3 regions of the Klebsiella sp. MISC125 genome follow, and region 3 is predicted to be linked to each of the others. Evidence: predicted binding sites of a transcription regulator. Region 3 holds the regulator's gene; each other region holds the start of a gene.
The links. Region 3 encodes PhoB, which activates phosphate uptake and scavenging genes when phosphate is short. Its sites were predicted from a motif close to CTGTCATAAAACTGNCNNAT; they were not measured.
Positions count from the first base shown of each region.

Region 1 (5,513 bases), 620 kb from region 3:
CGGAGCTGAATCAGGCGTGGCGAGCTATTGATGAACAGCCGCATGCTAACCGTTTTCTCAGCGAGCAGGCGGTACGCCAGACGCTGGTTGGTCGCCGCGCTACCGGTCATGTCCATGCCATCACTCTGCCGTTTGCCGATGCGCTCAGCGCGATGCGTTCGCTTAAAGGCATTGGCGCGACCCATTTGCATCAGGGCCGCAGCGCCACACCGCTCAGTCGTGGCAAACTGCGCCAGCTTCAACTGGCCTGGCCGCAGCAGCAGGGGTTATGCCCGCTGACGTACCATCTTTTTACAGGAGTCATCGAACGTGATTAAACGCTTCTTTGTGACCGGAACCGACACCGAAGTCGGTAAAACCGTCACCAGCTGCGCTCTGCTACAGGCGGCCAATCGCGCAGGATTCAATAGCGCGGGCTATAAGCCGGTAGCTTCCGGCAGCGAATATACGGCGCAAGGACTGCGCAACGACGATGCGCTGGCTCTACAGCGCAATAGTCAGGTAGCGCTACGCTACGAGCAGGTCAATCCTTTCACTTTTGCTGAGCCGACGTCGCCGCATATTGTCAGCGCCGCTGAAGGCAGGCCGATTGATGCCGCGTCGCTTTCTGCGGGCCTGCGCGGTCTGGAAGCATTGTCTGATTGGGTGCTGGTGGAAGGCGCGGGGGGCTGGTTTACGCCGCTTTCAGAAACGCTGACCTTTGCCGACTGGGTAGAGCAAGAGCAGTTACCGGTGATTTTAGTGGTGGGCGTTAAGCTGGGGTGCATTAACCATGCGATGCTCACCGCTCAGGCGGTGATTCAGGCCGGGCTGCCGTTGGCGGGATGGATAGCTAACGATATCCAGCCGCCGGGCAAGCGCCACCTTGAGTATCTGGCGACGCTAAAACGTGTACTGCCCGCGCCGTTTCTTGGTGAGATCCCGTGGCTGGCGGATGTGGCACAGCGCGAGGATCTCGGCCACTATCTCGATCTCAGCGTGCTGGATCGGGCGTCATCCACTGCGCCAGCAGCGGCGCATCCAGCTGGATAACATCCCCCTGGGCGACGCTGCGACCGCAGTGCAACAGGCAGAAACTGTCCGCGACCCGGCGAATAAACGGCAGGTGCTGCTCGGCGATCAGCACCGTCAGGCCGATATCGCGGTTCAGACGAACCAGCAGGTCGCCTAATTTGTGCAGAAAACGTTGCCCGCCAGCGCGCGAGGGTTCATCAAGGATCAGCAGGCGTGGGCGGGTTATCAGCGCCCGGGCCAGCGCCAACTGGTACTGATCATCAGCCGTCAGCGTAATGCCTTTGCTTTGCCGCAGCGTATAGAGTTCCGGAAACAGATCGTAAATCTCCCCGGCCACCGCTGACGCGGATTCGCCGCCTGCCGCGAGGGCAATATGCAGATTCTCCTCCACGCTCAGTTGCGAAAAGATGCGTTTGTCCTGCGGGACGTAGCCGATACCGATAGCGCTACGCGATTGCGCGGAGAGCGGCATCAGGTCATAGGGCGCAGCCCCCGCGTCCTGCCAGGTCATACTGCCGCTGGCCACCGGGAGGTGCCCGGTAATACAGTTAACGAGGGTGGTTTTCCCCATCCCCTCACGCCCCATTACGCAAGTACATTTCCCCGGCCTGAGCTCAAGGTCAACATTCCACAGCGTGTGCTGGCTTCCGTAATAGTGGTTCACGGCACGTAGACTCAACATAGACGTTTTCTCCTTTCCCGGGATAGCGGGCGACAAGAAGATTCTGCAAATCCCTTGCCAGGAAAAAGAACTCTCGGTATTTGCTGACAAATACAGGGGCAGCATGGTGAAAGTGAAGAGGGTTACGGCAGACCTTGCACTTTCCCGGTGCCAGAGCGCTGAAATGTGGTGCAAAAAATAATAGAAAATCCAGCTATTCTTTGCCGATAAATCGCAAAAAAAATTCAATAAATTTTTTTAGCAGGTGTTTTGCCCCATTCAGTGATTTCGGCCGGGTGGCATAGGTCATGGGCTGCAGACAGTTATCCACTATTCCTGTGGATAACCTTGTGCATTAGAGTTAGAGAACTTGCGGTAAGCTAGAGATTACGCGGCCTGCGGGCAAATTGACGCGAAACCCATCTTTTCTTAAATATTGTTAAATATCAATTAATTAAATAAAATCAATGGCTGTAAAAAAAGTGTCACCGACTGCCACAAAAGATTCATCCCCTTGCTTGACAAATGTTAAATGCCAAAAGTTTCTGGGGATAACCCTACTGATTGGTGGATTATCCCGCAAGGCGGCTTTTTTTCGTCCGCGATGGCGGTAAAAAAGACAAATCTGGAGATATACAATAGTGTGATACTGTTTTTATATCCAGTATTATTTATTGGCAAAAGTTGAACTGAAGGGTAGAATTAAACACCTGCCGTTCAACCCTTCTTCAGGTCCTGATTGATGAGTAAACCGTTCAAGCTGCATTCTGCTTTCCGTCCCTCTGGCGACCAGCCGGAAGCCATTCGTCGCCTGGAAGAGGGGCTGGAAGATGGCCTGGCGCATCAAACGCTGCTCGGCGTAACCGGTTCGGGTAAAACGTTTACCATCGCCAACGTTATTGCCGATCTACAACGCCCGACGATGGTGCTGGCACCTAACAAAACGCTGGCGGCGCAGCTTTACGGCGAGATGAAAGAGTTCTTCCCGGAGAACGCGGTGGAGTATTTCGTCTCTTACTACGATTATTATCAGCCCGAAGCCTATGTGCCGAGCTCGGATACCTTCATTGAGAAGGACGCGTCGGTCAACGAACATATTGAACAGATGCGCCTGTCGGCGACCAAAGCGCTGCTTGAGCGTCGCGATGTGGTGGTGGTGGCATCGGTTTCCGCTATCTACGGTCTGGGCGATCCGGACCTGTACCTGAAGATGATGCTGCACCTCACCGTCGGCATGATAATTGACCAGCGCGCCATTCTGCGTCGTCTGGCCGAACTGCAATATACCCGCAACGATCAGGCCTTCCAGCGCGGTACCTTCCGCGTTCGCGGCGAAGTTATCGATATCTTCCCGGCGGAGTCTGACGATATCGCGCTGCGTATCGAGCTATTCGACGAGGAAGTTGAGCGCTTGTCGCTGTTCGACCCGCTGACCGGCCACGTGGAATCAACGATCCCGCGCTATACCGTCTATCCCAAAACGCACTACGTCACCCCGCGTGAACGTATCGTCCAGGCGATGGAAGAGATTAAAGTTGAGCTGGCTGACCGGCGCAAGGTGCTGCTGGAGAACAACAAGCTGCTGGAAGAGCAGCGCCTGAGTCAGCGTACCCAGTTCGATCTCGAAATGATGAACGAGCTGGGCTATTGCTCAGGGATTGAAAACTACTCGCGCTATCTCTCGGGGCGCGGGCCGGGCGAGCCGCCACCGACGCTATTCGACTACCTGCCTGCTGATGGCCTGCTGGTTATTGATGAATCCCACGTCACTATTCCGCAAATTGGCGGCATGTATCGTGGTGACCGGGCGCGTAAAGAGACGCTGGTGGAGTACGGCTTCCGTTTGCCGTCGGCGCTGGACAACCGTCCGATGAAGTTTGAAGAGTTTGAAGCCCTCGCGCCGCAGACCATTTATGTTTCGGCAACGCCTGGGGCCTATGAGCTGGATAAATCCGGTGACGAAGTGGTGGACCAGGTAGTCCGTCCGACGGGGCTGCTTGACCCGGTGATTGAAGTGCGTCCGGTGGGAACCCAGGTGGACGACCTGCTCTCGGAAATTCGTATTCGCACCGCGATTAACGAGCGCGTGCTGGTCACCACCCTGACCAAGCGGATGGCGGAAGATTTAACTGAGTATCTGGAAGAGCACGGTGAGCGGGTGCGCTACCTGCACTCAGATATCGACACTGTGGAACGTATGGAAATTATCCGCGACCTGCGTCTGGGCGAGTTTGACGTGCTGGTCGGGATCAACCTGTTGCGTGAAGGCTTAGACATGCCGGAAGTGTCGCTGGTGGCTATTCTGGATGCCGACAAAGAGGGCTTCCTGCGCTCGGAGCGCTCGCTGATTCAGACTATTGGCCGCGCGGCGCGTAACATCAACGGTAAAGCGATTCTTTACGGCGACAGGATAACTGCGTCGATGGCCAGAGCGATTGATGAAACCGAGCGTCGTCGTGAGAAGCAGCAACGTTACAATGAAGAGCACGGTATTACGCCTACGGGACTCAATAAGAAAGTGGTTGATATTCTGGCGCTGGGTCAGAATATTGCGAAAACCAAAACCAAGGGACGCGGCAAGTTCCGCTCGCCGGTTGAAGCTGATGCGGTGGAACTGACCCTGACGCCGAAAGCGCTACAGCAGAAAATTCGCGAGCTGGAAGGGCAGATGATGCAGCATGCGCAAAACCTGGAGTTCGAAGAGGCGGCGCAAATTCGCGACCAGCTTCATCAGCTGCGCGATCTGTTTATCGCTGCGTCGTAGCCGTTTGCGAAATTCTTCCTCCCGGGGGCGGCGCTCGACGCGCCTTGCCCGGGCTACGGGTTCACCGCCGTCTGAGGTCCGGTAGCCCGGACAGATGCGCAGCATCGCCTCCGGGAAATGTGCTGGATCAGATGCCTGCGCGTGGCTTCATCCCGGGGGCGGCGCTCGACGCGCCTTGCCCGGGCTACGGGTTCACCGCCGTCTGAGGCCCGGTAGCCCGGACAGATGCGCAGTATCGCCTCCGGGGAATGTGCCGGATCAGATACCTGCGCGTGGCTTCATCCCGGGGCGGCGCTCGACGCGCCTTGCCCGGGCTACGGGTTCACAGCCGTCTGCGGGCCGGTAGCCCGGACAGATGCGCAGCATCGCCTCTTGGAAATGTGCCGGATCAGATGTCTGCGCGTGCTTCATCCCGGGGGCGGCGCTCGACGCGCCTTGCCCAGGCTACGGGTTCACTACGGGTTCACAGTTGTCTGCGGGCCGGTAGCCCGGACAGATGCGCAGCATCGCCTCCGGGAAATGTGCCGGATCAGGTGCCTGCGGGTGGCTTCATCCCGGGGGCGGCGCTCGACGCGCCTGCCCGGGCTACGGGTTTATAGCCGTCTGCGGGCCGGTAGCCCGGACAGATGCGCAGTATCGCCTCCGGGGAATGTGCCGGATCAGATACCTGCGGGTGGCTTCATCCCGGGGCGACGCTCGACGCGCCTTGCCCGGGCTACGGGTTCACCGCCGTCTGAGGTCCGGTAGCCAGGACAGATGCGCAGCATCGCCTCCGGTAAATGTGCTGGATCAGATGCCTGCGGGTGGCTTCATCCCGGGGCGGCGCTCGACGCGCCTTGCCCGGGCTACGGGTTCACAGCCGTCTGCGGGCCGGTAGCCCGGACAGATGCGCAGCATCGCCTCCGGGAAATGTGCCGGATCAGATACCTGCGGGTGGCTTCATCCCGGGGGCGACGCTCGACGCGCCTTGCCCGGGCTACGGGTTCACAGCAGTCTGCGGCCCGGGATTTTCAGTCACGGGTTCAATCCCGTTTTTCCGTGGCCCTTAATGTTGGCTTAATATTGTTCGGCGAA
Region 1 covers NZ_CP180448.1:4,182,092-4,187,604, reverse strand. Annotated here, with positions in the region: gene bioC (malonyl-ACP O-methyltransferase BioC) at 1-317, shown strand, start outside; gene bioD (dethiobiotin synthase) at 310-1,032, shown strand; gene ACMYSL_RS19720 (ABC transporter ATP-binding protein) at 974-1,696, opposite strand; gene uvrB (excinuclease ABC subunit UvrB) at 2,418-4,439, shown strand.
Region 1: the regulator PhoB is predicted to act here: its motif matches at 2,147-2,166, upstream of uvrB (excinuclease ABC subunit UvrB).

Region 2 (5,513 bases), 2.4 Mb from region 3:
CTCAACGACTTCAGAGTGTTGTCGTCGGTTCGCATACGAACTGCCAATTTTAGGGGTATACAAAGAAAACTGCATAATGATGCACATAAAAGCTCATATCGATAGTTGAAAATTCGCGTTAACTATGCGCATTCCATAATAATGAAACGCGTTAATTAAAGTGCTCAAAATATTGTCTACATTGCACGATAATAATGAAGTATTGATGACATGATGTTTGTTCTGGCAATTGACCCACATCATAATTCTTTTATTTGCGTGTCTAAACAAATCACAGGAGCATGCGGAGGAAATCATATCTTAACAGTTCAGACTGGCGCTGAAAGCGGGTAAATAGATAAGGATTAGTTATAGTCAGCTGATATGCAGGCGCACACCGCAGCGGTGCACACCTGTCAGTCGGATTACCGTTCTGCGACAAGGCGGATGAAGTCGTCGTCGCCTTTTCCCTTCTCAATTGCAGAAGGCTCGGCAACGTCCTCTTTCTCAGGCTCATTGGCTTCACACAGACGGCGGAGCAGCGCATTCTGCCGCTTTTGCTGATCCAGCAAGGCTTGCAGCAGAGCAATCTGCTCATTGGCGCGCGAGCTGGCGCGATTAACAAAAAACCACAACAACAGGCCGACAAGCAACAGCACAACCGACAATGCTACTGACGCCAGATTTACGATCCCAGGATTTAATAACTCACTCATTTCACCACCTCAAAGAGAAGGCGTTCATTCTACCACCCACACAGCAGAAGAAAATCGGTCATATTAAAAATGTCTTACCAGGGTATAAACTTGTTGATAGTGCAGATGCCGCTGAAGAACTGTACATCCTGATCGCACATTACGTTAAGCATCTGAGTCCATAGCAGTAAACAACCCGCTATGATAACTATCAGCAAAACCCACCGTAATTTTTTCACTCCACTCTCCGCATCAGTATCAGATGTCGCCAGGATAACATGACCTTCTTAAACCGCGGCTAACTGTAATACGAAAGGCAAGTTTAGGAATCATAGACTTGTATCAACTCGTGTTCATGTCAGAATTAACGCAAGGATAATACAAATATTGAGGCAACAATGCGATTGATCATACGTACCATTGTGGTGCTGGCTATCTTGTGGATCGGCGTATTATTAAGCGGTTACGGCGTATTAATGGGCAGCAGTGAGAATGCCGGAGGACTAGGATTGCAATGTAAATATCTTACGGCTCGCGGCATCAGCACCGCACAATATGTTCATTCCAGTAGCGGTATTATCGGCATTACCGATTGCCCTATTCTGCGAAAAAGCGTCACGGTTGTTGATAACGGCTAGTTATGATTCGGGCTACAATGTCAGTAGCCCGAATTCACAACAATTAAGACCTGTCAGAACGGATAATCGTTGTAACCCATCTGCTCAGAAATCTTACGTGCTGCCGTGTGCAGCATCTCAACATACTCGTTCAAACGCTCTTCAGAAAAACGCAGCGTCGGGAAAGAGATACTCAGGCCAGCAATAACCACGCCAAAGCGGTCGAAAACCGGCACGCCAATACAGCGCAACCCTTCTTCCTGCTCTTCGTTATCTTCGCCATAACCCTGTTCACGGACCTTATCCAGAACCGATAACAACTCTTCAGTACTGGTGATGGTGCGGTCAGTGCTGCGCTTGTACTCTACGCCTTCGAGAATCTGCTCAACTTCTGCGCGATCGCGCCACGCCAGCAGAACTTTACCGATAGCGGTACTGTACAGCGGGTTGCGGCGACCAATGCGCGAATACATGCGCAAGTTGTACATTGAGTCGATTTTATGGATGTAGACAATACTGTCTTCGTCCAGAGCACCCAGGTGGACCGTCTCTTTCGTCAGGCGAGAAAGTTCGCGCATCTGAATATCCGCACTACGTACCAGATCAACATTCTGCAATGCCCGCGCGCCCAGTTCGAACAGCTTCAGGGTCAGGGAATATTTCTCAGACTCGCCTTCTTGTGCCACATATCCCAACGATTTCATGGTCTGCAAAAAGCGATAAACGGTGCTTTTTGACATCATGACGCGCTGGGACAGTTCGGTAATGCCGATTTCACGCTCTTCGCCAAGCGCCTGCAAAATGCCAAAAACCTTCAACACCGAAGAGACAGAATCTGGCTGTTTATCCAAATCTGCAACTGCCATTTATCACCTCATCGCAACTGTTTTATAAAAACTAGAACCGGTTTTTATTATAAATTCGCATGCCGATACCCGCAATCGTTCTTCTGCCTATTCGTTACAAATCTGCGACATGCCGCTGAATAATCAATGCTAAAATTATTGTCCAGTAAATAGTTTTCACTAAGACATAGATTTCACATGGATAAAAACACTTCCGATGGGCTGCCATTACCGCAGCGTTACGGCGCAATTCTGACCATTGTATTAGGTTTGACGATGGCGGTACTGGATGGTGCTATCGCCAACGTGGCGCTGCCGACAATCGCCAGCGATTTAAATGCTTCTCCGGCATCGTCTATTTGGATAGTTAATGCCTATCAAATTGCCATCGTTATCGCGTTACTACCGCTCTCTTTTCTCGGCGATATGGTCGGCTACAGACGCATTTATAAGATTGGACTGGTAGTCTTTACCTTCACCTCACTCGCCTGCGCGCTCTCCAGTAGTCTGGAAATGTTGACTCTGGCACGCGTCGCGCAGGGTCTTGGCGGTGCGGCGCTGATGAGCGTCAATACCGCACTGATACGCCTGATTTACCCTCAGCGGTTTCTCGGTCGCGGAATGGGGATCAACTCTTTTGTCGTGGCGGTATCATCCGCGGCAGGGCCGACAATTGCCGCAGCGATTCTCTCCGTTGCCTCCTGGCAATGGCTGTTCCTGATTAACATTCCGCTGGGCATCATTTCGCTGGTTCTGGCAATGCGCTATCTGCCTGTCAACGCCGGGCGGAGTAAAATTACCCGCTTCGATCTGCCCAGCGCAATTATGAATGCGCTGACTTTTGGCCTGCTGATTACTGCCCTCGGCGGCTTTGCCCAGGGCCAGTCTACACAACTGGTTCTGGCTGAGGTCGTGGCGATGCTGGTCGTTGGATTCTTTTTTGTTCGTCGTCAACTCCAGATGCCGGTCCCCTTGCTACCCGTTGATCTGCTGCGCATTCCGCTGTTTTCGCTTTCGATTTGTACCTCTATCTGCTCCTTCTGTGCCCAGATGCTGGCGATGGTTTCGCTGCCGTTCTTCCTGCAATCCGTGATGGGGCGCAGTGAGGTTGAAACCGGTCTGCTCCTGACGCCGTGGCCGCTGGCTACGATGGTGATGGCACCGCTGGCAGGGTATTTGATTGAGAGAGTCCATGCCGGCCTGTTGGGCGCAATTGGCCTGATTGTGATGGCCTGCGGTCTGTTCGGCCTCGCTTTGCTGCCCTCTTCTCCTTCGGACCTGGATATCATCTGGCGAATGGCGCTCTGTGGTGCAGGTTTTGGTCTGTTCCAGTCACCAAACAACCATACGATTGTGTCGTCAGCCCCTGCCCATCGCAGCGGTGGCGCGAGTGGGATGTTAGGTACTGCACGCCTGCTGGGGCAGAGCACCGGCGCGGCGCTGGTCGCATTGCTGTTTAACCTGCTGGGGAATAGCGGAACCCACACCGCACTTCTGCTGGCCGGCACGCTTGCCGTTGTCGCTGCCGCCGTCAGCGGCCTTCGCGTCACGCAGCCGCGCGCCAGACTGTAAGCCGCAACCAAAATCAGGCATAAAAAAATCCGCAGCCCGAAGGTTGCGGATTTTTTATTTTTATTACCGAAAGCAGATAATTACTTCAGATATTCCCCGCTACGCAGGGCTTCAATACGTTTATCCAGCGGCGGGTGCGTCATAAACAACTCGCTCATGGATTTTGCTTTGCCGTTGATACAGAAAGCCATCATGCTGCTGGCTTCCTGCGGCTCATAGCTGGTTTTCAAACGTTGCAGGGCAGCAATCATTTTCTCACGCCCAACCAGTTTTGCCGAACCGGCATCCGCATGGAACTCACGATAACGAGAGAACCACATGGTAATGATGCTGGCCAGAATACCAAATACCAGTTCCAGTACGGTTGCAACGGCAAAGTAGATCAATGGGTTGCCGTTGCTGTTCTCCCCCTCATCGCGGTTGCCGCCGAGGAAACCGGCTGCAATCTGTGCGATAACGCGGGAGATGAAAATAACGAAGGTGTTCACAACCCCCTGAATCAGCGTCATGGTGACCATATCACCATTGGCGATGTGGCTGATCTCGTGGGCAATAACCGCTTCCGCTTCATCACGGCTCATGTTTTGCAGCAGGCCGGTGCTGACGGCAACCAGCGAAGCATCACGACGTGCACCCGTAGCAAAAGCGTTAATATCCGGCGCATGGTAGATAGCCACCTGCGGCATTCCAATACCGGCCTGCCGCGCCTGCTGTGCGACGGTGTTGACTAGCCAGCGTTCCGTTTCATTACGCGGTTGCTCAATGACTTCCCCACCCACTGATTTCAGCGCCATCCATTTCGACATCAACAGCGAAATGATAGAACCACCAAAACCAAATAACAGCGCCATGATCAGCAGCCCGGTCATACTGCTTGACTGAATTCCCGTCAGGCTTAGCACGAGCCCGAATACCACCATCACTGCCAGGTTGGTCAGCAGGAAAAGCGCGATTCGCATCATAATTTTCTTTTAACCTCGATTTAACAAAACGCACTATGCGATTACCCACATGGTGTGGGTAGAACGCCAATTTTCAACCATCATGCCCCGCTAAGTCACGAAAAAAACACAACTTTACATTTTGTAGCACCTTGCTGACGCTCATCAAAAACGTTGACATTTTGTTGGATTCAGGAAAAAAGCAGGCGGGCGGCAGAAATGAAAACGGGCACAATAACTTGTGCCCGTTGGGTGCTTATTTGCTAGCTGGCGGTTCCACCGCTGGCCTGTCTTTTTCCAGATGGGCCAGGTCGAGCGCGATATGAACCGTTTCATCAAGATACGGGTCCGGCTCCTGGTAATCCTTCGGCAGATCTTCCAGTTTCTTCAGCAGAGGTTTACCTTCGCGTTTCAGGCGATCGTTCACACGAGACAGGCGAATCGCATCATCTTCCTCATTCTCTTTCTCACGCTGTGCGTAGTTCAGGGAAACGATGTTGCGTTTGTCTTTCATCGCGTTGTAACGGGCAATATCCTTCATGATGTACTGGAATTCCGGATCTTTAACGATACGCTCATCGTGACGTTTCAGAATTTCCGCTTCAAATGGCGTCAAATCACCATATTTCACGAAGGTCGCGGCGTTAACGCTATCCCACGGCAGCGCGTTATCTTCATACTGCTCGCCGGTTTCACGCTCTTCGGTACCGGTCGGCATCATGATTTCCGGCGTGACACCTTTACGCTGAGTACTGCCGCCGTTAATACGGTAGAACTTCTGGATGGTGTACTGCACGGAACCCAGCGCTGGCCAGTCCGGACGCAGCATTTGATCGTAAATGCGGTTCAGCGAACGATACTGCT
Region 2 covers NZ_CP180448.1:2,392,016-2,397,528, reverse strand. Annotated here, with positions in the region: gene ACMYSL_RS11320 (YebO family protein) at 405-695, opposite strand; gene mgrB (PhoP/PhoQ regulator MgrB) at 770-913, opposite strand; gene ACMYSL_RS11310 (YobH family protein) at 1,073-1,312, shown strand; gene kdgR (DNA-binding transcriptional regulator KdgR) at 1,366-2,157, opposite strand; gene ACMYSL_RS11300 (MFS transporter) at 2,335-3,708, shown strand; gene htpX (protease HtpX) at 3,789-4,670, opposite strand; gene prc (carboxy terminal-processing peptidase) at 4,906-5,513, opposite strand, start outside.
Region 2: the regulator PhoB is predicted to act here: its motif matches at 2,249-2,268, upstream of kdgR (DNA-binding transcriptional regulator KdgR).

Region 3 (5,513 bases):
AGGTGGCCAACGAGGCAATCACCAGGAAGACGTTCTCTGGCATGATGTAGTTAAGATAGACCGCAAACAGCAGCGCAATGGTCATCACCATTACCGTCACCCACGGCACCCCACGGCGCGACGTTTTGGCGAACATTTTCGGCGCGCTGCCCTGCTCCGCCATACCGTGCAGCATCCGCCCCACGCCAAAGACGTCAGAGTTAATCGCCGACAGCGAAGCGGTCAGCACCACAAAGTTCAGGATGCTGGCGGCAAAGGTGATACCCAAATGCTGGAAGGTTAAGACAAACGGGCTACCGTTCGTTCCAACCTGATTCCACGGGTAGATAGACATAATCACGAACAGCGTGCCGACGTAAAACACCAGGATACGCATCGGGACCGAGTTAATGGCCCGAGGAATAGATTTCTCCGGGTCTTCCGCTTCACCGGCGGTAATACCGATGATTTCAATCCCGCCGTAGGCGAACATCACCATCTGCAACGACATCACCATCCCCAGCCAGCCGTTGCTGAAGAAACCGCCGTTGCTCCATAGATTATGGATGCCGGTCGGCTGGCCGCCGTTACCAATACCCCAGATAATGATGCCGAAACCGGCCAGAATCATGATGATAATAGTGGCGACTTTGAAGAAGGAGAACCAGAACTCCAGCTCGCCGAAGACCTTCACGCTCATCAGGTTGACGGCGCAGATGATCAACACCACGCTGAGCACCCAAATCCAGTGCGGCACCGCCGGGAACCAGACGCCCATATAGATGCCGAAGGCTGTTACATCGGCGATGGCGACGATCAGGATTTCAAAACAGTAGGTCCAGCCGGTGATGTAACCCGCCAGCGGGCCAAGGTAGTCCTGCGCGTAGCGTGAGAACGAGCTGGCGGCAGGGTTATGCACCGACATCTCGCCCAACGCGCGCATAATAATGTACGCCGCGACGCCGCCGATAATATAAGCCAGCAGGACGCTCGGCCCCGCCATTTTAATCGCGTCAGCCGAGCCATAGAAAAGCCCGGTACCGATTGCCGAACCAAGAGCCATAAAACGAATATGCCGGGTACTTAGCCCACGCTTAAGCTTGTTACTACTTTCCATCGTGTTCCATGCCGTTTGTCTCCCTCTGGCCTTTGCGGGGGCAAAGTTCAAAAGGAGCATATACCCTAAATAATTCGAGTTGCTTGAAGGCGGCAAGGGAGCGAATCCCCAGGAGCATAGATGACTATGTGACTGGGGGAGCGAGCGTAGCCAACGCACAAGCAACTTGAAGTATGACAGGTAGAACCAAAAAACAAAAAACCACGGGAAGTTAAATCCCGTGGTTAAGCACTTAAATTTTCGACGTCGTTTAGTGTGCGCCGGATGTCACCTGACGTCCTACGGCACGATCCCAAACAACCGCCAGAATCAGCATTACTGCGGTCGGCATCAGCCAGGCCAGCCCCTGTTCTGCCAGCGGCAGACGCGCGGTCCAGGATGGCATAAAGTCGGCAAACGGTGACGCTTTCACGCCATCAATAATACCAAACATCAGGCTGATAAACATGGCCGGGGCAATAACGCGGGACGAATTATGCCACCAACCGCGGGTAAAGCTTAATACAACCAGTGCGATACACGGCGGGTAGATTGCCGTCAGCACCGGAATTGAAATCTGAATCAGGTGGCTCAGCCCCAGATTGGAGACTGCCATCGAGAACAGGCCGAGGATAAACACCAGCGTGCGATAAGAGAACGGCAGGTACTGGGCGAAAAACTCCGCGCAGGCGCAGGTCAAGCCCACCGCCGTAACCAGACAGGCGATAAAGATCAGCGCCGCCAGCAGGAAACTTCCCGCGCCGCCGAAGGTGTGCTGTACGTAAGCGTGCAGAATCGCCGCGCCGTTGGCGGATTGCTCGACCAGCGTGCCGCTATCGGAACCGAGGCGGAACAGCGCCAGATACAACAGCGTCAGGCCAACACCAGCCATCAGGCCAGCCCAGACGGTGTAGCGGGTCAACAGACGGGCTTCTGTCACGCCACGGGAACGCGCGGCGTTGACAATCACGATACCAAAGACCATCGCCCCGAGGGTATCCATGGTCAGGTAACCGTTAACGAAGCCGTTAGAAAACGGTGCGGTGCGATAGGCTTCCATCGCGTGACTCAGCGGGCCGGCAGGCCAGACAATCGCCGCAACGGAGAGAATAACCAGCGCAATGATTTTCAGCGGCGCGAGGAAATTCCCCACCGTATCCAGCAGTTTGCCCGGGTAGAGCGAAACGAGGATCACCAGTGCAAAATAGATAACGCTGTAAATCAGCAGCGGCAGCGGGCCATCACCGGTCAGCGGAGCAATCCCCACTTCAAAGGAGACGGTGGCGGTACGCGGAGTGGCGAACAGCGGCCCCACAGCCAGATAGCAGACCACGGCCAGCAGGATACCGGCGACTTTACCAATCGGCGTGCTCAGGCTTTCTACGCCGCCGCCGACTTTCGCCAATGCCACGACCGTTAGCACCGGTAAACCCACGGCGGTAATCAGAAAGCCAATAGCCGCGGTCCAGACGTGTTCACCAGCCTGTAAGCCAACCATCGGAGGGAAGATAATATTGCCTGCGCCGACGAACAGCGCGAAGGTCATAAAGCCCAACGCAACGATGTCGCGAGATTTTAACTGATGGGTCATAAATTCATTACTGCCTGTGGATGTGGTGTTGTAAAAACGGATAAATACCGCGCCTTCCCTTAGGGGATGATACAGCGGCCATTGTCAGTAAACTCAGCGGGATATGCTCCCAAAGCGGCGTGGAAAAGAATTGTTTTTTGAATTACCACGCAAAAACAGTCTGTCTGCGACCGTAGGGGGGCAATTTAAACGCTTATAACGTTTTAAAGCAAGGAGGGATCGTAAAAGCAGATGATTATGCTAACTCTATTTTCATAGCCAGAATGATTGACCTGACTGATGGAAAACATGTGGCTTATCATGCGAACAAAAAAGCAGCGAACGTTCGTTAATTACGCAAAACGAAATTGACTGCAAATGAAAATGACCAGCCGAAGCTGGTCATTGGCAACTAATGCTGACAGGACAGGAACTAGGGCTCATTTTTGGCAATTAAACGTTCCGGCAGCAAGAAGCTAAAACGCGTCCCTTTGCCCAGCGTGCTTTCAATTTCAAGACGACTGTCGTGATGACTGATCGCGTGTTTAACAATCGCCAGCCCCAAACCGCTGCCGCCGGTTTGCCGCGATCGTGCCTTATCAACACGGTAGAAACGTTCGGTCAGGCGCGGAATATGCTCCGGAGAAATTCCCGGCCCGTTATCCTCGACGCTAAACAACGCGCCGTGAGATGCCCGCTTCCAGCTCACGGTGATTTCCGTTCCCGCCGGAGTATGATTGACCGCGTTATACACCAGGTTGGAAATCGCGCTACGCAGTTGTTCTTCATTCCCCAACACTTTCAGCGACTCATCGACGGAAAAATGCAGAACATGCTTCTGCTGACTCAGGGTTTGCGCCTCGCGCTCCACCACCCGCAGCATCATCGGCACATCGATTCTATCGTTCATCGCCAGTACCGGCGCGGCCTCTATTCGTGACAGCGTCAGCAGTTGTTTAACCAGGCCTTCCATACGCTGGGTTTGCTCACGCATGGTGTGTAACGCTTTCTCGCGCGTGCCCCCTTCCAGTATCTGCTCCTGCATCATCTCCAGATACCCCTGCAACACCGTCAGCGGGGTTCGCAGCTCGTGGCTGACGTTGGCAAAGAAGTTACGTCGCGCCCCTTCGAGCTGATGCATCTGCGTAACATCACGCGCCACCATCAGCAGCTGTTTGTCGCTGTAGGGCATCACGCGAATTTCCAGATGCCTGGCATTATTCAACACCAGATTCAACGGCTTCGAGAAATCACGATATTTCAGGTAGTTGGCAAATTCCGGGTAGCGCAGCAGGTTAAGGATGTTCTGTCCGTTATCGTCCGGCCAGCGCAGATTAAGCGTCTGCTGGGCCAGGCCATTACACCAGAACATCACGCCCTCTTCGGTAGTTAAAACCACCGCATCAGGGAGAGATTCTGCACCGCTGCGAAAACGCTTTATAAGACTACCCAGCTCGCGACGGCGCTTTTTATTACGCATCTGCATCTGATGCAGGCCGTACAACAGCGGTTCCCAACTGCCGCTGCCCGGCGGTGGCGTCATGCTGCGGTCAACCCACAGCCACCACGACAGACGCATAAGATTCCAGAAATGCCAAATAAGAAGACCCGTCACCGCCGCCAGCAAAAACCACGGCAGGTGACCAAAAATCGCCCCGAGGATCAGGGCCGGGATACAACACAAGAAAAGCTCAAGCGCCAGCCTTTTCCATGACAGCCGTTCCAGCACGGTTCACACTCCTGTCGAGATTCAGAAACGGGCGGAGAAACGATATCCCGTGCCGCGAACCGTTTGTACCATCCGGTCATGGCCGCTATGTTCCAGCGCTTTACGCAGGCGGCGAATATGTACATCCACCGTTCTGTCTTCTACATATACGTTAGTTCCCCAAACGTGGTTGAGCAGCTGTTCGCGGCTATAAACACGCTCCGGGTGGGTCATAAAGAAGTGTAATAATTTAAACTCGGTCGGCCCCATATCCAGCGGGTTTTCACCAGTCATGACGCGATGAGAAGAAGGGTCGAGGCTCAGTCCCTGCATTTCAATCACCTCTTCCACCGCCATCGGCGAAATGCGTCGCATCACGGCTTTAATTCGCGCCACCAGCTCTTTCGGAGAGAATGGCTTGGTGATGTAATCATCCGCGCCGGTTTCCAGGCCGCGAACGCGATCTTCCTCTTCACCACGGGCGGTCAACATCACCACCGGAATCTCGCGGGTCATCGCTTCGCGCTTGAGCTGTTTAATAAACTGTAAACCTGAGCCACCCGGTAGCATCCAGTCGAGCAGGATCAAATCAGGCCAGGGTTCATTGAGTTGATTGACCGCGCTGTCAAAATCTTCCGCCTCGATGGGCTGAAAGCCGTTTTGCTCCAGAACAAAGCAGACCATTTCGCGGATTGGAGCTTCATCTTCAACGACCAGAATTCTTCTCGCCATTATTTACCCTGTATTTTTTAGCCATCAGTATAGAAGTGCGCGGCCATTATGCGTCAGATTTATGACAGATTTATGAAAAAAATGACGGGCAGATGAACAAGGGATTTTGAATTGTGACACGGACTTATCTCACTGAAGACCAGTGTTATAATGCCGCTTACGCTTTTTTCGCTACGGGACCACTATGCGCATCCTTCACACTTCTGACTGGCACCTTGGGCAAAATTTTTATAGCAAAAGCCGCGCCGCTGAGCATCAGGCGTTTCTCGACTGGCTGCTGACCAGCGCCCAGGAGCATGAGGTTGATGCCATTATTGTCGCGGGCGATATTTTTGATACTGGCTCCCCGCCGAGCTACGCGCGTGAGCTGTATAACCGGTTTGTCGTTCAGCTACAGCAGACCGGCTGCCAACTGGTGGTACTGGCGG
Region 3 covers NZ_CP180448.1:4,801,402-4,806,914, forward strand. Annotated here, with positions in the region: gene proY (proline-specific permease ProY) at 1-1,096, opposite strand, end outside; gene brnQ (branched-chain amino acid transporter carrier protein BrnQ) at 1,347-2,666, opposite strand; gene phoR (phosphate regulon sensor histidine kinase PhoR) at 3,079-4,374, opposite strand; gene phoB (phosphate response regulator transcription factor PhoB) at 4,396-5,085, opposite strand; gene sbcD (exonuclease subunit SbcD) at 5,270-5,513, shown strand, end outside.